Regions from separate parts of the Blautia sp. MB18-30 genome, predicted to be linked through region 3. Evidence: predicted binding sites of a transcription regulator. Region 3 holds the regulator's gene; each other region holds the start of a gene.
The links. The regulator Rex, encoded in region 3, represses fermentation and respiration genes when NADH is low (regulators of the CRP and FNR family bind a similar motif). The targets are predictions, from matches to a motif close to ATTGTTAANTANTTAACAAT.
Positions count from the first base shown of each region.

Region 1: a site for Rex is predicted at 5,651-5,670, ahead of NCY57_RS07305 (oxidoreductase). Genes of this name have one in related genera too.
Region 2: a site for Rex is predicted at 2,274-2,293, ahead of NCY57_RS11185 (CoB--CoM heterodisulfide reductase iron-sulfur subunit B family protein). Genes of this name have one in related genera too.

Region 1 is NZ_JAMOYY010000012.1:8,704-16,623, reverse strand. Features, by position in the region: gene NCY57_RS07340 (amidohydrolase) at 1-1,469, opposite strand, end outside; gene NCY57_RS07335 (alanine/glycine:cation symporter family protein) at 1,473-2,924, opposite strand; gene NCY57_RS07330 (hypothetical protein) at 2,917-3,099, opposite strand; gene NCY57_RS07325 (EutP/PduV family microcompartment system protein) at 3,229-3,759, opposite strand; gene NCY57_RS07320 (BMC domain-containing protein) at 3,778-4,209, opposite strand; gene NCY57_RS07315 (BMC domain-containing protein) at 4,221-4,586, opposite strand; gene NCY57_RS07310 (NUDIX hydrolase) at 4,897-5,400, opposite strand; gene NCY57_RS07305 (oxidoreductase) at 5,714-7,711, shown strand.
Region 2 is NZ_JAMOYY010000023.1:3,434-11,353, forward strand. Features, by position in the region: gene NCY57_RS11175 (3-isopropylmalate dehydratase large subunit) at 1-325, shown strand, start outside; gene NCY57_RS11180 (L,D-transpeptidase family protein) at 541-1,980, shown strand; gene NCY57_RS11185 (CoB--CoM heterodisulfide reductase iron-sulfur subunit B family protein) at 2,356-3,150, shown strand; gene NCY57_RS11190 (4Fe-4S dicluster domain-containing protein) at 3,147-3,536, shown strand; gene NCY57_RS11195 (CoB--CoM heterodisulfide reductase iron-sulfur subunit A family protein) at 3,541-5,529, shown strand; gene NCY57_RS11200 (hydrogenase iron-sulfur subunit) at 5,520-5,963, shown strand; gene NCY57_RS11205 (4Fe-4S dicluster domain-containing protein) at 5,951-6,925, shown strand; gene NCY57_RS11210 (4Fe-4S dicluster domain-containing protein) at 6,929-7,920, shown strand, end outside.
Region 3 is NZ_JAMOYY010000020.1:39,929-47,848, forward strand. Features, by position in the region: gene alr (alanine racemase) at 1-1,117, opposite strand, end outside; gene NCY57_RS10620 (NAD(P)H-hydrate dehydratase) at 1,114-2,631, opposite strand; gene NCY57_RS10625 (redox-sensing transcriptional repressor Rex) at 2,693-3,340, opposite strand; gene NCY57_RS10630 (ABC-F family ATP-binding cassette domain-containing protein) at 3,555-5,471, shown strand; gene NCY57_RS10635 (pyridoxamine kinase) at 5,502-6,368, opposite strand; gene pdxR (MocR-like pyridoxine biosynthesis transcription factor PdxR) at 6,461-7,777, shown strand; gene NCY57_RS10645 (precorrin-8X methylmutase) at 7,774-7,920, opposite strand, start outside.

The DNA.
Region 1 (7,920 bases), on a different contig from region 3:
GTTCCGTTCTCCTTCTCTGTATAGGAAGCGTAAGCTGCGTTTTTTGTAAAAAGCTTCACCGCCTCATCTACAGACATTTTTTCGGATGGGATCCAGCCTTCCTGTGGCTGACCGCTGATATTTTTGCGGGTGACTGCAAAATAAATATTCTCCATGGCATCAAAGCTTACCACAGGAGCATCCGAACCGCCGGACGTATGGATTCCCATATCCAGCATGCTCTTCCATGCATACACCTTATCCATACGGTGTGCGCCGATGGCAGGTTCCACTGTGTTCATATCCAGATCGATAAATACCGGCTGGATATATGCCAGAAGATCCTGGTCTTTCATCCCCTGCAAAATACGCGGATTGGTGATCTGGCAATGCACGATACCATGTCTGCCCTTTTTATTATCCTTCCGGTAAGGAGATTTCGCTGCTGCCTCAATGACCATATCCATGGCACGATCGCCGATACAGTGTACCGCTGCCTGCATCTGATGCTGGTCAAAAAAAGCAAACAGATCGTCAAGCTCCTCCTGACTGAATGTGATGATCCCGGTATTTCCCGGCGAATCCTCGTAAGGCTCATTCATGGCCGCTGTTCTTGCACCAAGGGAACCATCTTGGATCAGCTTCATTGGTCCGACAGTAAAGTGATACCCCCTCTGTCCGGTACGATATCCTTCCTCAATAAAAGCCTTCGCATCCTCCGCCCGCTCAAAAAGGCACTGCTCATAATGGCGGATACTCAGCTCTCCTCTGGCATCCAGTGCCTTATAGGAGGCCATGATCCGACGCCAGTTTTTCCCCGGAAGTGAAGCAAGATCATCGGACTGTACACCTGTAAATCCACATTCATTCAGCTTCTTCGCACTGTATTTGATGTAGTCTTCCACTTCTTCCTGGGATGGTGCTTCCAATACGGAAGAATAAAACTGTACTGCATTCTCCTTCAGAAGTCCGGTATCCAGGTCAACCTCCTTCTCAATCTCCGGGAACTCCGGGATTTTTTTCAGAAGCTCCAGACCGCAGCTGTTGCACACAGCCACATGCCCGCAGACACGCACCATAATGATGGGGATTTCCGTTGAGAGCGCATCCAGCTCATCCTTGTGCGGATAGCGTGGCTTATCAAAATGCTCCTCATTCCAGCCTCTGCAGTAGAGCCAGGTCAGCTTCTGACCTTTGCTCTCCTCCAGTCTTTTTTTTGCTGCGGCAAGCATTTCCTCAACACTTGTGCAGTCAAACAGTTTTACAGATCTTTCCACAAATGCATAATGCAGCATATGCATATGTGTATCCACAAAACCGGGCAGCATCAGCCTTCCCTTAAGGTCGATCCGCTTTTTGCAGGAAAAAGCTTCCGCTTCTTTATCAGTTCCCACAAAAACGATCCGGCCATTTTCGATTCCCACAGCCTCTGCCACTTTTTCACTGTCATCCAGTGTTCTTATACATCCGTTAAAAAAAATTGTATCCACTGTTTATTTTTCCTCTTTTTCTTTTTTATCCTCGTAGAAAAGTGCCATATCCTTGTCTACCTTTCCGATTCCCATGTAACGCGCCTTGTAATCCTTCAGCAGTTTAAAGAAAGTACCACTTAAGATAAACAATGTGGCAACATTTACAAATGTAGGGAATACGGTTGTAAAGTCTGCAATTACCCACAGCTGCGCCGGTGTTCCGTTTCCGTAAAGAGTAAGCACTGTGACCAGAAGACCCCATAATGGTGTTCCAAGGATAAAAACCTTCTCTGCAATCTTCAGAACCTTCTGATTATTTTTCAGCCAGTGCTTCAGGATCACGCTGTAGTAGGTGAACCATCCGGTTGATGTTGTTAATCCAAAAAGAAAAATACTGATCGCGATCAGTGCTCTCGCAATGGAGCCCATTCCAGACTCAAATGCTGTCAGTGTCAGCTCTGATCCCTGAAGTCCTGAATTCCAGTAGCCGGTGATGATAACAACAAGACCTGTCATGGAGCAGACTACGATGGTGTCTGCAAATACCTCAAATGCTCCCATCAGTCCCTGTTTTACAGGATGGTCTGTCTTTGCGGAAGCATGGATCATAGGAGATGTTCCCCAGCCTGCCTCGTTGCTGTATACGGAACGGGCAAAGCCAAGACGCATTGCTGTTGCAACACCGGCTCCCATAAATCCGCCGACTGCCGCCTGTGTTGTAAATGCACCCTTGAAGATCAGTCCAAAGGTTTCCGGCAGCTTGTCAAAATTCACTACCAGTATTGCGAGAGAGCCTACAATGTAAAGCATACACATGATCGGTGTCATATAGGAAGAGATCACGCCGACTTTCTTTACACCGCCGATGATGATCAGATAGATCGCTGCCACATACAAAAGTGACGGTACGATGTACGGCAGGTGGAAGGTACTTCCGACAGCCTCTGATACTGTATAATTCTGCAAAGTAATGAACCATGTCATGAAAATACAGCCGCCGAACAGTACTGCAAAAAGTTTCCAGAAGGGAAGCTTTTTCTCTCCGCCAAGCCCCTTCTGCATGTAGTAGGTCGGGCCTCCCTGGTACTCACCGTTTGGCTGTTTCTCTCTGTAGTATACAGCAAGTGTTACCTCTGCCATCTTGATGACCATGGCAAGAAGCGCTGCGATCCAGAGCCAGAATAATGCCCCAGGTCCTCCTGTTGCAATAGCCGTTGCAACACCGGACATATTGGATACACCAACAGTACCTCCGATCGCAATGGAAATAGCCTGGAACGGTGTCAGGCTCTTTCCGTCATCTCCGCCTTCCTGGCGACGTTCTTTACTGAACATGTTTTTCACAATGTAACCAAAATGGCGAAACTGGAAGAAACCGGAACGTACTGTCAGATATACGCCTGTAGCGAGGATCGTGATCAGCAACGGCAGTCCCCAGAGCCAGTTGGTCAGATTTTCAAATAATTCAAACATCTTTTCCTCTCCTGTCCTTCTTATTTTTTGTCTTTTGCATCCACTCGGAAAATCTGTGTATAGAATATAAAAAATCCCCGGAACATGAAGGCAGATACGGATACCCGGTGTTCCCGACATACAGCTCTTCTGCCATATATCTGCGAGCCCCGTTTCTATCCTCTTTATCCTTCATGCTCTGGGGATCTTACATTTCAGCCCACGAATCTTCCAAACGATGACAGTATATCACAGTTCCGGAGGAATTTCTACTTTTTCTGTTTGAATTTTGTATTTTTATTCATTTTTCGTGAATATTACTATTTTACCGTATGGATTCCGGATACTCCACCCCTTCCGGCATGGAATCCCATTCGTTAAGGCCAAGGCTCTGCTTGAATTTCGCCTGTTCAAGCGTAAGCGTCGGGAGATCATCCTGCAGATAATCCATCAGCTCGCTGATGCCTTCCCTTGTCTTGTTATTTACCATAAAGATCCTCTCACAGCCCATGTTCTCCATCCACTGTCTGACCATGGGAATGTTGGCATGGGGAGAATCCACCTTGGTGATGATCCCGATCAGCGGCCGTAGTAGAAAATTCCTGCTGCCGTCACTAAACAGGTTAAAGGGCTCATTGGCTGCCTGTACAATGGCGATCACATCCGCCTCAAAGGAAAAGCAGGCCAGTCCTACGCTGAAATGCTTGGATTCCGCATATTCTCCCGGTGAATCAATAGTATCTTCATTTGTATTGGTATACTGAGTCTTATGATAATGAAGCTCTTCCCCTTTAAGCGCCTGTGTCAGGGATGTTTTGCCGGCTTCACTTCGACCCATCAGAAAAATTTTTTTCATTTTTTATCCCGTCCTGCCTCAGCTTCTGTGGATCTTACAGACATCGAATTTCAATGTCTCATGGAAAAATCGTACCACTTCCTCCACGGCTGTCATCACTTCCGTAAAACCGCCTGTCAGGATCAGCGTCCCGCAGAAACGATCCATAAATCCTACTTCCACATGAGCTGCCTTCACTGCAACATCTGCCGCAACCACGATTGCCTCCCAGGGTGTGACACGGACCATGCCGATGGCATCTCCTCTGTGATCTTCACCTTCATGAACACCGATATGTAACGCAAGATTCTCATATATCGATCTGTCATTTGGTGTAAAAACATGTGCAAAGGAAAGCTCCTTTCCAGGTACTCTCACCCGGGTCAGCCGAAGTCTTCTTCCCTTAAGGTTCTCATAATCATCATGAAACAGCCTCTCCAGCAGTTCTTCCTTTGTTATCCGTTCTTCCATGGTACACTTCCTTATCTCTTGGTGATATTGCATACTACATATCCCAGAGTATCACGGAAATAATCCACGATCTCCTCCATTGCAGTCTGCACATCGGAAATCTCTCCTGTTATGATCAGTGTTCCTGTAAAACGGTCTGCAAATCCAAGATACACATTACCGCTCTTCACAGCAATATCGGATGCGATCACAGCAGACTCGGAAGGTGTCATGTTCATGATACCAATTGCAGATGATCCATAGTCCACCTGCGGATTCAGTCCAAGCTTCTGATATATGATAGGTGCCGGACCACCCATGATATGGGCAAATGTGATCTCCTTACCGGCTACGGTTTCCTGTACGATTCTGATCTGATCTCTATGTTCATCCGCCATTGATGATTCCTCGCTTTCAAAATTTTATATTATTCTCGATCTGATAATATTGGATAATTTTATAAGCCGGATTTCATTCATCCGGCTTACAGCTTCCTAAAGTCAGGCAGATCTTTGAAATCCGCTCTGCTACCTGCTCATGGTCAAAAAACAGTCTGGCAGTTCATCTGATTTAATTTTACTATTTACCAATTTTAATGTCAAGACAATTCTTCGAAAACAAGTCAAAAAACAACGTTTTTAAAAATATAAATCCACAAAAAACAACATTTATTTTCAAATCCTCGCGGAAAACCAGTCAGAAATCTGCTCAGAACTCAAACACCTTCTTAATACTGTCATAATGTAGGAATTTTCCCTCTGCGGCAAACGCCCGGATCTGCTCCAGGGTTGCAAACATATATCCGTCTGTCTCTTCTGTCTGAAGCTTCAGATCCTTATCCTCCACATCCATGACAAAACGGTACACATCCACAAAGTAATTATCTCCTTCCCCCGGGTTCTCTCTTTTATATGTAAAAAGGTATCCGCCCTCTGCCTCACTGGCGTCCAGTCCGGTCTCCTCTTTCACCTCACGGAGTACTGCATCACGGGAAGCCTCTCCTGCCTGGGCTGCACCGCCGGAAACCTCCCACCAGCCCGGAGCCCAGGCCTTTGTCATCACACGTTTAGTAATAAGAAAGGTCTTGTCCGGTCTTGCCACCACACCTAAGACTGTCAGATGATATTCTCCATCTTTCAGGCACCAGTCGTTGCGCTTCATGGTACGTCCTGTCGGTTTCTTATCTGCATCGTAAATATCCCAGAATTCCATTTTTCTATCTCCTGTCTTTTTTACATTTCACGGTAATATGGTCTTACATTTCCGTCTCCCCGTGTTCTGTATCTTTTTTATTTGTTATGATACCACGCTAAAGTCCTGTATGTAAACCCTGGAATCTGCTACCTTTTCCAGTTATTTTTTTCAGCTGCTATCTGCACATTCTGCTCCTTTTATTTCATAAGAAAATCTATAGATTATTTTTATTATATCACTTGTATTATGAATTAGTTTTATAGATATTTTTGTTATATAATTAACACAAACAAACGATTCTATTTAAAATAACCAGGGAGGTTTTTTTCAGATGAAGAATGATTATCCGCATATTTTTTCCCCATTAACCGTTAAAAATATGACTATCAAGAACCGTATTGTTATGATGCCGATGGGCACCAACTACGGTGAACAGAACGGCGAAATGAGTTTTCTTCATATCAATTATTATGAGCAGCGTGCAAAGGGTGGCACAGGTCTCATCATCGTAGAGAACGCAAGCATCGATTCCCCGCAGGGCTCCAACGGAACCACACAGCTGCGCATCGACCATGACAACTATCTGCCACGTCTTTTCAAATTCTGTGAAAATATTCATAGATACGGAACAAAGATCGCGATCCAGATCAACCATGCCGGAGCTTCCGCTGTTTCTTCCAGGATCAACATGCAGCCGGTTTCCGCATCCGACGTTCCATCCAAAGAAGGCGGCGAGATCCCGCGTCCTCTTTCCAAAGACGAGATCCTTCACATCGTAAAAAAATACGGTGAGGCTGCAAAACGTGCACAGACAGCTGGCTTTGACGCGGTAGAGATCCATGCAGGACACTCCTATCTGATCAGTCAGTTCCTCTCCCCGATCACAAACAAGCGTACCGATGAATTCGGCGGATCTGTTGAGAACCGTACCCGTTTCTGCCGTATGGTCATCGATGAGGTAAGAAAACAGGTAGGACCTTTCTTCCCGATCATGCTCCGTCTCAGTGCGGATGAGCTGATGGAGGGCGGAAATACACTGGAGGATACTCTGGAATACCTGGATTATCTTCAGGAAGAGGTTGATATCTTTGATGTTTCCTGCGGACTTAACGGTTCCATCCAGTACCAGATCGATGCAAATTATCTCCCGGACGGATGGCGTTCCTACATGGCAAAGGCCGTAAGAGAAAAATTCAACAAGCCATGTATCTCCATGGGTAATGTCCGTGACCCGAAGGTTGCTGAGCGTATCCTGGCTGACGGTGATGCAGATCTGATCGGTATGGGCCGTGGTCTGATTGCAGACCCTGCATGGGTAAACAAGGTTGCCACAGGTCATGAGTGTGACCTCCGCAAATGTATCTCCTGTAACGTTGGCTGTGCCGGAAACCGTATCGGCGTAAACCGTCCGATCCGCTGTACTGTAAACCCATCTGTTCTTGAGGGCGATGTATATAAGAAAAAACATGTAAATAAAAACTGCAACGTGGTCGTTATCGGCGGAGGCACTGCCGGACTGGAAGCTGCCTGTACAGCCGCAGAGGTTGGATGCAATACCTTCCTTCTTGAAAAAGGCAATGAGCTTGGCGGACTTGCATCTCTGATCTCAAAGATCCCTGCAAAGAACCGTCTTGCTGATTTCCCGCACTATCTCATGCATCGTGCTGAACAGCTTGATAATCTTTACATCTTCAAAAACACAGAAGGAACACCGGAAAACATCCGCAAGTTCCATCCGAATATCATCGTAAGCTCCACCGGCTCCGCTCCGCTTCTGCCTCCGATCGCAGGACTGAAGGATCGTATTGACAACGAGAACCATAATATTTATTCTATTCTTGGTATGATCAGCCACATTAATGATTTTCCGAAGGATCTGGAAGGCAAAAAGGTTGTTGTTGTAGGCGGCGGTGCTGTAGGTCTTGATGTTGTGGAATTCTTTGCTGACAGAAACGCAGACATCTCTATCGTTGAGATGATGGATCAGATCGGACGTGATCTTGACCCGGTAAGCAAAAATGACACAAAGACCATGATGAAAAAACACAATGTACATCAGCTTACAAAAACTGCTCTCCTTGAGGTTAAGGATTCTTCCTTCCTTGTCAGGGGCGACGGTGAGCCTTATGAGCTTCCATTTGAGTACGGCTTCGTATGTCTCGGAATGAGAGCTCAGGGACAGCTTTACCAGAACCTCACAGAGGAATTTTCTTCTGAGGATGTTGAGATCATGAACATCGGCGACAGCCAGAGAGCAAGACGAATCATTGACGGTACCCAGGAAGGACGCAATATCCTTACCATTCTTGAGCAGAAGGGATACCTTTAATATTTTTCCGCTATACCCTTTCCGGGAATATTTCAATCCTTCTACCGGAAAGTGTATATAGATTTGTTACAGTTCACTCGGTGATCCGTAACATAGTTTTTCCACGTCTTCCTCCCCCGTAGCCGTCCGGAGAATGTCCGCAACTTCTTCAGATCTATGTGGTGGGAGGTTTAAAAAAGACAAATCTTCATCCAGATTTTACCAATGAG
Region 2 (7,920 bases), on a different contig from region 3:
GGCAGCAGAGGTGCTGAAGGGCAAAAAGGTTGCAGACTTTGTAAAGCTGATCGTGACTCCTGCCAGCCGCAAAATTTACTGTCAGGCTATTGAGCTTGGCATTCTGGATACTCTTGCGGAAGCAGGGGCTATCATTACACATCCGGGCTGCGGACTTTGCTGCGGAAGGACCGGCGGAATCCTGACAGACGGTGAAAAGGTCGTGGCAACCAACAATCGTAATTTCCTGGGACGTATGGGAACTTCCAAGGTTCAGATCTATCTGGCATCTCCGAAAACAGCAGCAGCCTGTGCCGTTGCAGGCAAGATCGTAATGCCGGAATAAGAAGCAGAAGATTCTGAGAGAAATACTGTTGCCAGAAACAGATAAAGAAACGTATGAGAAAGACAGATTTTCGCAGAGGCGTCAGTCTGTCTTTTTTTACCGGATCAGAAGGATCCGGGATAAGTCATTTTTACAGAAAATGGGATTTATTGTATTATAATAACAGCCAGTGTGACAACATAACATATATTACATAAGACTCGAGGGATAAGGGTATGGAGAAAAGATCAACCATCAGTAAAAAGACACTGAAGATCATACTTGGGATCTGCATTGGCGTAACAATCCTGGCAGTGGCAGGGTTATTTGTCTATACATACTTGGCAGATCACAATACGCTGGGACGGAAGATTTCCATATGGGGAGTGGATGTTTCCGGACTGGATGCAAAGCAGGCAGAAGAAAAGATCACTGCGGAATTTGCAGATCGTCCGGTATCCTTTCAGGAAAATGATCAGGAAGTTTACAGTACTACTTTGAAAGAGCTGGGCTACAGTCTCAATGAAGAAGCCCTTCTGAGTAAGCTTACAGAAATTCAGAAACAGCGGGAAGAGAGCCGGAAGCTTTTTCCAAAGGAAGAAAATATAGAACCGGAATGTCAGATCGAGGAAGATGAGGAGCAGGAAAAGCAGGCTCTCGATCTTTCAAATTTCGGTACGGAAGAAAGAAAAGCTTCTGTTGATGCAGCCATTCAGTACGATAAGGAGAAAAAAGAATTCACCCTTGTGAAGCAGGTACAGGGGACGGAGATCGATCCGGATAAGCTGGAGACTACCGTGGACACAAATCTGAACGCAGCATTTGATACGGCTCTGCTTGGGGATATCATTACAGTACCGATCAACAAGCATGTGTATGTAAGTCCGACTGTCACTGCAACAGAGGATATGAAAAATAAGGTTACAGACCTGAACAGCCAGCTGAAGAAATACCGCAGCAGTACAGTAACTTATACATTCGGAAGTGAAACGGCTGTTCTGGATTCCGATACGATCACATCCTGGCTGAAGGCTGAAGGGGAGACGCTGACTTTAGATGAAGAAGCCATTAAAGCCTACATCAGTGAGCTTGCCAACAAATACAATACCATTTATGTTCCCCGCACCTTTCATACATCTACGGGAACGGATGTGACCATTGAGGGAAATGAGTACGGATACCGGATCGATCAGGACGGAGAATATGCTCAGCTTCTGGAAGACCTGAAAAGCGGTACTGCTGTAACAAGAGAGCCTGTTTACAGCAAAAAAGGATACCAGAGAAACGGAACAGACGATCTGGCAGGCAGTTACATAGAGGTCAGTCTGGATGCACAGCATTTGTGGCTGTATAAGGACGGAAGCCTTGTGACGGAAACAGATATTGTCAGCGGTAAGCCGGTGAAGGGGCGTGAAACATATCGTGGTGCATGGCCGATCGCCTACAAGGCGAGTCCCTTTAACCTTACCAGCAATGAATATGGTTACGATGTAAAGGTTAATTACTGGATGCCTTTTGTCTACGGACAGGGACTTCATGATGCGTCTTGGCAATCATCCTTTGGCGGGAACCGTTATAAAACCAACGGAAGCCACGGCTGCATCAATCTGCCTAAGGATCAGGCAGCACTGATCTATAACACCATTGATGCAGGTTATCCGATCATTATTTACTGATAGGAGCAAAAAAGCTTCGGAGAGATCCGGAGCTTTTTTTATGCCCGAAAATGAAAATTATCATGGAAGCAGGATCGTAAATGATAAGGTTTTTCAAAAGTACGTTAAAAAAAACACAAAAAAATATCGAAAAAGCCTTGTCGAAACAGAAATAACGTGATATGATGATTTCGGAAATCGAGCTAATACACTTCTTAATTGCGGAGGAAGAGTGTTTTTCTCTTTTATTTGGGTGCAAATTGATAAAAAAACTCAAATAAGTGTTAGTTGAGATTTCATTTTTTTATTCATGTATCGTTAAAAAAAAGACAATATATGAACAAGAATATCTACTAGAAACGTCAGATTTTAGACTAAGAAAGGATAATGAAAGGTATGAAGTACAGTTATTATCCGGGTTGCACCCTGAGAACAAAGGCCAAAGATCTGGATGAGTATGCCAGAGCCAGTGCCACAGCCCTTGGGTTTGAGCTTGAGGAGATCGAGGACTGGCAGTGTTGTGGTGGTGTTTATCCGCTTGGCACAGACGAGATCGCCACAAAGCTTTCTTCCGTCCGTGCGTTAAACCAGGCAAAAGAAAAAGGCCAGGATCTGGTGACAATCTGTTCAGCCTGTCATCATGTGATCAAGCGTGTCAATGATGATATGAAAAATGTGGAAGATATCCGGATCAGAGCCAACAATTATATGCAGTTGGAAGCTCCCTATGAAGGAGAGACAACCGTTCTCCATTATCTGGAGGTTCTCCGGGACAGAGTCGGTTTTGATAAACTGAAAGAAAAAGTAGTAAATCCTTTTACCGGAAAGAAGATCGGAGCCTATTACGGATGTCTGCTTCTGAGACCTGGAAAGATCATGGCATTTGATGATCCGGAAAATCCAAGGATCATGGAGGATTTTATCCGTGCCCTTGGCGCTGAGCCTGTGATCTATCCTTACAGAAATGAATGCTGTGGAGGATATATATCCCTGAAAGAAAAAGAAATGTCACAGAATATGTGTGAAAAGATTGAAGAAAGCGCAGCAGGCTTTGGCGCAGATATGCTGATCACTGCCTGTCCGCTCTGCAAATACAATCTGAATAAAAATTCCGGAAATAAAATGCCGGTTTACTATTTTACAGAGCTTCTGGCAGAAGCCCTTGGCGTCAAAGAGGAGGTGGCAAAATGAGAGATAACCATTCTGCTGCGGAAAAAATAAAGGAGATCAGCGGGACCAATCCTCTGAAATGTATGAAGTGTGGCAAATGCTCTGCTACCTGCCCATCCTTTGACGAGATGGATATCAAGCCTCATCAGTTTGTGTCCTACGTGATCAATGAAAATATCGAAGCACTTGTAAATTCAGCATCTCTGTGGAAATGTCTTTCCTGTTTTGCCTGTGTGGAGCGCTGTCCGCGAGACGTAAAACCCGGAAAGATCATTGACGGGGCAAGACAGCTGGTTGTTCGGGAAAAAGGCGGAGACTATCTTTCACCAAATGAAATTCCGGAGCTTCTTGATCCGGAGCTTCCTCAGCAGCTGCTTGTAAGTGCGTTCAGAAGATACAGGAGGTGAGAAAGTGCAGAGAATCGGTGTATTTGTCTGTCATTGCGGAAGTAATATTGCCGCTACGGTAGACGTGAAAAAAGTTGTGGAGATCATTGCAAAAGAGCCAGGAGTTGTCCATGCAGAAGATTATCAGTATATGTGTTCTGAAGCAGGACAGTCCAGGATCCAGGAAGCCATCCGTGAAAAAAATCTCACAGGAGTGGTTGTCTGTTCCTGTTCTCCGCGTATGCATGAGGCAACTTTCCGTAAAGCAGCGGAAAAGGCCGGCCTGAATCCATATATGGTGGAGATCGCAAATATCCGTGAGCACTGTTCCTGGATCCACAAGGATATGCAGGAGGCTACGGAGAAGGCCGTGATCCTTGCAAGAGCAGCAGTAGCAAAAGTCAATTTAAATGCTCCTCTTCAGCCGGGAGAAAGCCAGGTTACAAAGAGAGCCCTGATCATCGGAGGCGGTATCGCCGGAATCCAGACGGCTCTTGATATTGCCGATGCAGGCTATGAAGTTGATATTGTGGAAAAAACACCAAGTATCGGCGGAAGAATGTCACAGCTTGACAAAACCTTCCCTACTCTGGATTGCTCCGCATGTATCCTTACTCCAAAAATGGTGGAGGCTGCAGCTCACGAAAAGATCAATATCTATACATACAGTGAAGTAGAAAAAGTTGCAGGTTTTGTAGGAGATTTTACTGTTGATATCCGCAAAAAAGCGCGAAGTGTCAACATGGACAAATGTACAGGCTGTGGAGTCTGCCAGGAAAAATGTCCTTCCAAAAAGATTCCAAATGAGTTCAACAGAGGGCTGAACAACCGGTCAGCTATTTATACTCCGTTTGCACAGGCGATTCCAAATGTTCCTGTGATCGACAGAGAGCATTGCCTGAAATTTAAGACAGGCAAATGTGGTGTCTGCTCCAAAGTATGTCAGGCAGGAGCCATTGATTACGATCAGCAGGATGAGATCGTAACACAGAAATACGGAGCGATCGTGGTGGCAACCGGATTTGATACCATCAAGCTTGACAAATACGATGAATACGCATACAGCCAGAGCAAGGATGTGATCACATCTCTGGAGCTGGAGCGTATCATGAATGCTGCAGGACCTACAAAAGGACATCTTGAGCGCCTTTCCGATGGAAAAGCACCGAAGGAGATCGTATTTATCCAGTGTGTTGGAAGCCGTTGCTCCGATGACCGTGGAAAGCCATACTGTTCCAAGATCTGCTGTATGTACACAGCTAAGCATGCCATGCTGATCCGTGATAAATATCCGGATACCAATGTGACGGTATTTTATATTGATGTCCGTACACCTGGTAAAAACTTCGATGAGTTTTACAGAAGAGCAGTTGAGCAGTATAACGTAAACTACATCAAAGGTCAGGTAGGAAAAGTAATTCCGCAGCCGGATGGAACACTTCTTGTTCAGGGCTCGGATCTTCTTGATAATAAGCAGATCTTCAAGAAAGCAGATATGGTAGTTCTTGCAACAGCCATTGAGCCAAATCCGGATGTACGTAAGATCGCTACCATGCTTACTGCAAGTATTGACACCAACAATTTCCTTACAGAAGCCCATGCAAAGCTTCGTCCTGTAGAATCACCGACAGCAGGAATTTTCCTTTCCGGTGTATGCCAGGGGCCAAAGGATATCCCGGAGACAGTTGCCCAGGCAGGAGCTGCGGCTGTAAAGGCCATAGGGCTTCTTGCAAAGGACAAGCTGACAACCAATCCATGTACGGCAAAATCCGACGAGCTTCTCTGTAACGGATGCTCTACCTGTGCAAATGTATGTCCTTACGGAGCGATTTCCTATGAGGAGAAACAGGTCAACGATCACGGTATCCGTGAGACAAGAAGAGTTGCGGTTGTCAATACAGCACTTTGCCAGGGCTGCGGTGCCTGCACAGTAGCCTGCCCGTCAGGAGCCATGGACCTTCAGGGCTTCTCCAACAGACAGATTATCGCGGAGGTGGATGCAATATGTCGATAGAAACAAAGGAAGAATTCAGACCAAAGATCGTGGCATTCTGCTGTAACTGGTGCAGTTACGCCGGAGCAGACCTTGCCGGAAGCAGTCGTTTGAGCTATCCGGCGGATGTAAAGATCATCCGTGTTCCATGTTCCTGCCGTGTCAATCCCATGTTCATCCTCCGTGCCTTTGAAAAAGGAGCCGATGGTGTGATCATGTGCGGATGCCATCCGGGAGACTGTCATTACAGTACCGGAAACTATTATGCAAGAAGACGTATGACACTTCTGTTTTCAATGCTGGATTATATTGGTGTGGAAAACGGAAGAACACGTGTGGAATGGGTATCTGCCGCAGAGGGCGTGAAATTTTCACAGACTATGAATGAGTTTGTTGAGAAGATCCATTCACTTGGTAAAAACGTGAGATTGGAGGATATAAGATGCAGGAGCTGATAAAACGTGCAAAAGAACTGCTTGCAGATGGCACGGTAGTCCGGGTTCTTGGGTGGAAAGCCGGAGATCTTGCCTTTAATCCGGAACCAGCCTATTTTGAAACACCGGAATCTCTGGAGGATTTTGTTTATGATGGATTCTGCGGTGCCAATTTAAGCAAATATATGATCGAAGCTTCCAAGCTGGAAGGAAAAACCATGGTCTGTCTGAAGCCCTGCGATACATATAGCTTTAACCAGCTTTTGAAAGAGCATCGTGTAGACAGAGAAAAAGCCTATATCGTAGGTGTTGGCTGTAAAGGAAAGCTGGATATTGAAAAGATCCGCAAAATGGGGATCAAGGGTATCCGGGGAATTTCCGGAGCAGAGATTACCGGAGATGCAGAGACATTGACTGTGGATACTGTTTACGGAGAAAAAACCTGTGCATACAAAGATGCCATGCTGGAACGCTGCCATGTATGTAAAGGAAAAGAGCATAAAATTTACGATGAACTGATCGGTGAGTCAAAGGAGACAAAGGACACTGACCGTTTCGCAGAAGTTGAGCGGATCGAGGCAATGAGTCCGGAAGAAAAATTTGCATTCTGGCAGAGCGAGCTGAGTAAATGTATCCGCTGTAATGCCTGCCGTAATGTATGTCCGGCCTGCAGCTGCCGCAAATGCGTTTTTGACAGCAACAAGTTCGACAGCGCCCAGAAGGCAAATGTGGATTCCTTTGAGGAAAAGATGTTCCATGTGATCCGTGCCTTCCATGTAGCCGGAAGATGTACGGACTGTGGCGAGTGCAGCAGAGTCTGCCCGCAGGGAATTCCCCTTCATCTGTTTAACCGTAAGTTTATCAAGGATATTGATGCGTTTTACGGTGAGTATCAGGCAGGCGAGGATGCGGAGTCAAAGGGTCCGCTTACCAGCTTTACCTTTGAGGATGTAGAGCCAGGGATCGTGGCAGAAAGGGGATAATGTATGTATAAGATCGCAGTAGAAAATCTGCCGGCATTATTCCGGAAAATTGCCGCAGACCAGGAATTATATTTACCGGTAAAGGTAAGTGAACAGGTGAACTTCAAGGCATGGAGCGAGGATGCAGAAGTTTCCCTTGAAACACTGAAAACCGTGAAATCACCGAAGGATGCTTTCTTTCCGCAGAGTGAAAATCTCTATACCTGTAAAAAGGACGGAAAAAATATCAGCATTGAGCCTCAGGCGCTGAAAGACCAGAATTTTGTCGTATTCGGAATGAGAGCCTGTGATGTACAGGGGGTGAAGGTTCTCGACAAGGTATTCCTTGGGGATCCGGTGGATACTTTTTACCAGGCAAGAAGAGAACATGGAACTATCGTATCTCTTGCCTGTCATGAACCGGAGGAAAGCTGCTTCTGTAAAGTATTTGGCATTGATGCTGCAGATCCGGAAGCAGATGTTGCAGCCTGGATCATCGAGGGAGAGCTTTTCTGGAAGCCTCTCACAGAAAAGGGAAATGCTCTGACAGAAGCTGTGAAGGAGCTTTTGACAGATGCTGATGAGACAAAGGTAGAAGAGGAGAAGAAGGCGATCCGTGGTATTATCGAGCTTCTTCCATATACACATCTTTCACTGGAAGGATGGGCGCAGGAAGAATACATGGACCGTTTCAATTCTCCTGTATGGGAGAAACTGTACAAGCCTTGTCTTGCCTGCGGAACCTGTACCTTCGTATGTCCGACCTGTCAGTGCTATGACATTAAGGATTACGACACAGGGCACGGTGTTCACCGTTACCGCTGCTGGGATTCCTGCATGTACTCTGATTTTACCATGATGGCTCACGGAAACAACCGTACCAGCCAGATGCAGAGATTCCGTCAGAGATTTATGCATAAGCTTGTTTATTATCCGTTAAATAATGACGGCATGTTCTCCTGTGTTGGCTGCGGCCGCTGCGTGGAGAAATGTCCGGAATCTTTAAATATCGTAAA
Region 3 (7,920 bases):
CCCGCGGAACACGTTTACTGATCCCACAGACAAATTCATAGGAAAATCTTCCGGAAAGATCTCCCAGTGTCTCCACACTGATAAATTCCTCTCCATCTCTTCCCATCAGGGTGACCTCGTCCCCGGCCTTCACCTCCGGGATATCTGTGACATCAACCATAAACTGATCCATGCAGACCCGTCCGAGGATCGGAGCTTTTTTGCCCCGGATCAGGACCCAGCCCTTATTGGAAAGCTGTCTCGGATAGCCATCTGCATAACCTACGGGGATCGTTGCCATTCTGGTAAAGCGTTCTGTAACAAACGTTCCTCCATAGCTTACCGCTGTTCCACGTTCCACATTTTTCACATAGGATACATGACTTTTCAGCTCCATTGCAGGTGTCAGCTTCACAATATCACGTTCTACCTCCTCTGACGGATAAATACCGTAAATGGTGATGCCGGCACGAACGACATTGAGATTTGCTTCCGGAACACGGATGATACCTGCACTGTTGGAGCAGTGACGTACCGGAATATGAACGCCTCTTTTTTCCAGAAGCTCTGCAAAACGGAGATAACGGTCCAGCTGCACCAGTGCAGGAGAACGGTCGGTCTCATCCGCCCTGGCAAAATGGGTAAACATTCCCTCGATCACCAGATTCGGGATTTTTGAGATTTTTTCGATCTTTACCGCATTTTCCGGAATATCCGCATATCCGATCCTTGTCATTCCCGTATCCAGAGCCAGATGAATATGTACATTTTTTCCAATGCGTGCACCTGCTTTTGCATATTCTGCCGCTGTATTAAGATCCGATATGGTGATCCGGATATCATTGGCTGCAAGTTCCTCATAATATTCCTCAAATACAAGGCCAAGGATCAGGACAGGCTTGGTGATCCCTGCATGCCGAAGCTCCAGTGCCTCCTCTGCAGTAGCTGTTGCAAATCCCCAGATATAATCATAGTCCTGGATCAGACGGGCAATAGCTCTAGCACCATGGCCATAACCGTCTGCCTTGATCACAGCGATGATCTTTGTCCCTTCTTTGACATTTTTATGCATTTCCTCAAAATTGTGGGCAATGGCATCCAGTGATACCAGTGCTTTTACTCTCTCGTATTTTTTCATAATCCCGACTCCTCTTCACCTATAGCTAATGCCTTGGGCAGATATTCTATGATATCTCCTGCCAGCATACTGCGCTTTCCTTTTTCAGCGGCTGCAAGATCGCCGCAAAGTCCGTGAAGATAAACACCTAACGCGGCCTTTAAAACCATGGGAGGCTGTTCCTCCGTTTTCAGATACATACATAACACTGCTGCCAGAATCCCGGAAAGCACATCTCCGCTTCCTGCAGTTGCCATTCCGGAATTACCGGAAAGATTCAGATACATCTGGCCTTTTTCATCTGCGATCAACGTACATGCATCCTTCAATACGCACACAGAGCCTGTTTCCGCAGCACATTTCAGCGCAGTATCTGCGATCTCATGCTGGATCTCCTGGATCGTTCTGCCACTGAGCCGGCTCATTTCTCCGATATGCGGTGTCAGGACTACATGCTCTCCCAGATACTGATACCACTGTGGATGTGCAGCCAGAAGGTTCAGGCCGTCCGCATCCAGGATCAGCGGCTTTTTCTCCCGGGCAGCCGCCGTGAGAAACCACTGTTCTCTCTCACGGCTGGCCACTGATGTTCCAAGTCCCGGTCCGATCACGATCACATCACACCAGGATAGAAGCTGTTCATTGGATTCCTGATCAAAGCGGCTGCAGACCATAGCCTCCGGAAGGAGTATCTGCAGTGGGATCCTGTTGGCTTCCACAGTCTGGATCTTCACCATTCCCGCACCGGCACGAAGTGCTGCACTGGCGCTTAAATAAGCGGCTCCGCACATTCCCTCACTTCCGGTCACAAAGAGCACTTTTCCGAAGGTACCCTTGTTTCCGCCGGGATCACGTTCCGGAAACAGCTTCAGATCTTTATTTTCCAGACAGGCGGCAGATGCAGTCACAGCTTCCTGCTCATAGATCCCGATATCGGCGGTAACGATCCTTCCTGCATACAGTCTTCCCGGATAAAAGCAAAGACCTCTTTTCCGGTAGGCAAATGTGACAGTCAGATCGGCGCTGAAGGCAATTCCCATTTCCAGGCCAGTATCTCCGTTCACTCCTGACGGGATGTCAACTGCGATCTTTTTGGCCCTCGCACTGTTCATCTCATGGATGATATCAGCATAATGCCCCTCGATCGGACGCGTCAGGCCTACCCCAAACACGGCATCTACTATAGTAGTATATTCACTCCACTGCGGGTTATTCACCTCCGGGACACGATAACCGGAAGCGATCTTATACTGAAGAGCTGTCTCTCTGGTCATTTTATCTTTGTTTCCGACCATATAAAACTCTACCCGGATCCCCTTCAGATGGAACAATCTGGCAACTGCGATACCGTCACCACCATTGTTTCCGCTTCCGCAGACTACCAGGATCCTTTCGTCCTTCTGGAGATACTTTTCTGTTTCCTCTACCACCTTCAGTGCCGCCCGCTCCATCAGAACCTCGGAGGGAACTCCGATCTCACGGATCGTTGTGGAGTCCAGATCCTTCATTTCTTTGCAGGTAACAAGCTTCTTCATTCTGTCTTCTGCCTCCCCTCTGTCATAGAGAAAGCTGCCGTTTCCGGCAGCTTAACAATTCTTACTTATCCACATGTTCCTGCCTGTATTTGCTGAGATTATAAGACAGTGTCATCAGACTCTCGGAAAGATGAACGTTCTCTACGATCACATCATCCGGTGTCTCAAGATCGAGATGTGCAAAATTCCAGATTGCCTTGATCCCGTTCTCTACCAGGATATCTGCCATTTCCTTGGCTTTATTCTTAGGAAGTGTCAGGATCGCGATCTCCACGTTATTCTCTCTCAGGAAAAACGGAAGCTCACTGAGCATCTGGATCTCAAGTCCACGGACTGCGATGCCCTCAAGCACAGGATTTACGTCAAAGATACCAACCAGCCTGAACCCGCGCTTCTCAAAATCCACATAATTGGCAAGTGCCTGTCCCAGATTACCGGCACCCAGGATGATCATCGGATGAACGGTATCCAGTCCCAGGATCTTACCGATCTCTGTATAAAGATAGTGTACATTATAGCCATACCCCTGCTGCCCAAAACCGCCAAAATTATTAAGATCCTGACGGATCTGAGAAGCTGTGGTATGCATCTTCTTACTTAATTCATTGGAAGAAATACGTTCTACATTATCTTCCATCAGCTCTCCTAAGTAGCGGTAATAGCGTGGCAGACGCTTAATCACCGCTTTCGAGATTTGTTTTGTCTCCACGATAGTTTTCCTCCTTACCTTACACTAGGTTAATTATAACGAATTGACATTTTCCTGTCAATTAAAGTTGTCTATTCTGTACAAATTTCTTTATATTTTTTCTAATAATTGATTTTTTCTTTGAAATCCCGGCAGTTTCCGTTATAATAGGTGGAGGATTTTTCCCTGTTCAGACATAAACAGGGGTGATTCTTTATACAGGAGGACAGTTTTTATGATTTTATCATGTCAGAATATATGCAAGGCCTTTGGCGAAAAAGTAATTTTAAATGATGCATCCTTTCACATTGAAGACCGTGAAAAGGCTGCTCTGATCGGATGCAACGGTGCAGGAAAGACCACACTGCTGCGGATCATCATGCAGGAGCTTTCTGCTGATTCCGGTACCGTGGTGCTTGCCCGGGATAAAAATATCGGCTATCTTGCCCAGTACCAGGATATCCACGGACATCATACCATCTACGAGGAGCTTCTTACCACCAAGCAGCACATCATCGATATGGAACGCCGTATCCGCAATATGGAACAGGAAATGAACACGGTGACCGGTGATGAGCTGAACCGTCTGATGGAAACCTATACCCGCCTGACCCATCAGTTTGAGCTGGAGAACGGATACGCTTACAAAAGTGAGCTGACCGGTGTCTTAAAGGGTCTCGGCTTCACAGAGGAAGATTATGACAAGCAGATTGAAACTCTTTCCGGCGGTCAGAAAACACGCGTGGCGCTGGGCAAGATGCTTCTTTCCAAGCCGGATATCCTGCTTCTGGATGAGCCAACCAATCACCTGGATATGGAAAGCATCTCCTGGCTGGAAACTTATCTTCTGAATTATCCGGGAGCTGTTTTTATCGTCTCCCATGACCGTTATTTTCTGGATAAGGTGGTCACCAAGGTCATTGAGATCGAAGCCGGACAGACCCGCGTATACAGCGGCAACTACTCTGCCTATGCTCTCAAGAAGGCTCAGCTTCGTGACGCACAGTACAAGGCATACTTAAATCAGCAGCGGGATATCAAGCATCAGGAAGCCGTTATCGCCAAGCTGAAATCCTTTAACCGTGAAAAATCCATCAAGCGTGCGGAAAGCCGTGAAAAAATGCTGGACCGTGTACAGAGGATCGAAAAGCCTCTTGAGCTCCAGGACCGGATGCGTATCTCGCTGGAACCACGGGTGTTAAGCGGAAACGATGTGCTCCACGTGGAAGCGCTTTCCAAGGCCTTTCCGGGACAGACCCTGTTCTCCGATATCTCCTTTGATATCAAACGCGGCGAGCGTGTGGCACTGATCGGAAACAACGGAACCGGAAAGACCACCATGCTAAAGATCATCAACGGTCTTATTGAGGCAGATGCCGGCAAATTTTCCCTTGGTTCCAAGGTGCAGATCGGTTATTACGATCAGGAACATCATGTTCTGCATATGGACAAGACAATTTTTCAGGAGATCTCCGATACTTATCCGACTCTCACAGAGACCGAGATCCGAAATATGCTTGCCGCATTTCTCTTTACCGGAGATGATGTTTTCAAGGAGATCTCCGCACTTTCCGGTGGAGAAAGAGGCCGTGTTTCCCTTGCAAAGCTGATGCTTTCCGAAGCCAACTTCCTGATCCTTGACGAGCCTACCAACCATCTGGATATTGCCTCCAAGGAGATCCTGGAGGAAGCACTGGTCAGCTACACCGGTACAGTCCTTTATGTATCCCATGACCGTTACTTTATCAATCAGACTGCGACCAGGATCATGGAGCTGACAAACCAGGCAGTGGTAAATTACATCGGTGATTATGATTACTATCTGGAAAAGAAGGAGGAGCTGACCAGTACCTATGCACCGGGAAGCACTTCTCCGGAGGCACCTACCGAAGAAAAATCGATTTCCGAGAACAAGCTTTCCTGGCAGCAGATGAAGGAAGAACAGGCAAAGAAACGAAAACGGGAAGCCGAGCTGAAAAAAGTCGAAGCCCGTATCGAAGAGCTGGAAACAAGAGACAGCGAGATCGACGAAACCATGGTCCTTCCGGATGTCTGCACCAATGTAGCGGAATGTACAAAGCTGAGCCGCGAAAAAGCAGCCATCGCTGAAGAACTGGAAGAGCTTTATGAAAAATGGGAAGAGCTGGCCTGACGGTCAGCTCTTTTTTATCCCCTTATGTTTTTATGGAAGCAGCATACCGAGATGCTGTTCAAAGCATACACCATCGTTACGGTCTGTTCCTTCCTCCACCGCATCCCGGATCGATGCCGAGATAAAATCCACGGCCAGCTCTGCACAGGTTTTCATGGAATATCTTTTTACCAGCCCTGCACTGAGCACGGATGCAAAAAGATCTCCTGTCCCGGAATAGCTTCCGCCGGATTTCTCTGCAAATACCCAGGAGCTGTTTCCGTTTTCCAGGACAAGATTTCCCATTTTCAGAGGCTGCCCCTCCTCCCTGTGATCCACTCCGGTGATCACAACGGCAGGAAGTGAAAATTTCCGGGCAAGTCCGCACCCGATCTCCCGGATCTCTTCCATCCGCCGGGCCTCTGATGCCTTTTGCAGTTCCTTCCAGATCTCCTCCATTTTTTCTTTTCCGTAGAGAAGAAGGAGGGCTTCCGTAAGGTTCGGTGTGATCACATAGGAACGACGTGTCAGTTCGCAGAACCGGCTGCGGAGTTCTTCTGTATAGATCGGATAAACCGCGCCGTCATCCCCCATCACTGGATCTGTAAGGATCAGAGTATCCTTCCCTGCAAACGCATCCATAAATTTCAGGATCCTGTCTGCCTGCTTATCGTCAGAAAGAAATCCTGTATAGATCCCATCCGGGAAAAATCCTCTTTTTTTCCACTGCTCCATATATGGTTCCATATGCTCTGTGAAATCCTCACAGAAATAACTTTCATAACCGGTCTGGTTGCTTAAAACAGCGGTGGGAAGTGGACACGCCTGGACTCCCATCACCGAGATCACCGGGATCGCTGCTGTCAGTGAACATTTCCCCAGCCCGGAAAGATCATTGATCACTGCTATTTTTTTCATGGTAATTCTCCAGTCTTGAGTTTTTTTCTGTAATATTATAGAATGAACTGTCAGGTTTACGCAATCATTTTTGGAAGGAAATCATCATACTTATGTTAAATATATCTGCAGAACACAAAAAAGAACACCTTTATCTGGAGGTTTACCACTATTATCGGAAGCTGATCCTGGAAGGCCGTCTCCTTCCCGGAAGCAAAATGCCCTCCCTCCGCAAATGCGCCCAGGAGCTGAAGCTGAGCCGTACCACCATCGAAAATGCCTATCTTCTGCTGGCAGCAGACGGCTATATCATCGCCAGGGCACAGAGCGGCTATTATGTCACCGGCATTGCTTCCAAGCAGCATCTGCTTACCCCCGAAAAACAGGATAAGGATATCACGCCCTGCCTTTATGATTTTGCCTCTTCCGGTGTTGACCGGGAAAGCTTCCGTTTTGATCTGTGGCAGCGTTACATCAAAAGCGCCCTCCGCCAGGGCGACCGTATGCTTTCTTATGGCGAACCCCAGGGTGAAAGCGATTTCCGGGAGGTTCTCGCAGACTATATCCGGGAACGCAGAAATGTGATCTGCTCCCCGGATGACATTGTAGTAGGGGCCGGTCTCCAGCCCCTTCTCCAGATCCTCTGCCCTCTGATCCATGAACGGAAAACCGTTTCGTTCCCCACACCGTCCTTCACCACATGCAGCACCATCTTTCAGGATTACGGCTTTGATGTCCATTACCGGGACAAAAGCTGCGATGTGATCTATGTTTCTCCTGCTCACATGACGAAATGGGGCGAGATCATGCCGGTAAAACGACGCCTGGAGCTGATCCGTCATGCGGAGATCGATGACCATCTGATCATTGAGGATGATTTCGAAAACGAATTTGTTTATTTCCAGAAACCGACGCCTTCACTTTTCGGTCTTGCAGGTGGTGAAAACGTTGTCTATATCGGTTCCTTTTCCAGGCTGCTGCTGCCCTCCATCCGTGTCAGCTTCATGGTATTGCCACGCTCTCTCCGGGAAAAATATACAAAAAAAGCAGCCTTTTATAATCAGACTGCTTCCAAGGCAGAACAGATCGCACTCTGCCAGTTTATCCGCGACGGGCATCTGGCTTCCCAGACAAGAAAGCTCCGCCGCCTTTATTCCCAGAAGCTGAAGGCTCTTTCCCAGGCTGTCCGGGAAACCTTCGGCCAGGACTGCCAGATCCAAACAGGAGCCGCAGGAACCAGCCTTGCCCTTACTCTCCCCTGTTCTCTCACAGGCAGTGAACTGACAGACAGAGCCCGGAACCATGGTCTGGGACTGGAGGTTCTCAGAGAAAACGGAGCCGAGGTCACCTTGGTCCTCTCCTGCTCCTCCATTCCATCCAAGGATTTTCTGCCTGCCTGTCAGCTTCTGAAGGAGGTTACCGGCTCCTAATCTCTCCGGTTATCGATCATGTAGAGCAGGGCATTTACAATGCACGCAGCGATGTTGCTTCCACCCTTGCGTCCTTTTGCCACAATATAAGGCACATCTGCGTGCATGATCAGCTCCTTGGACTGCACAACATTCACAAAGCC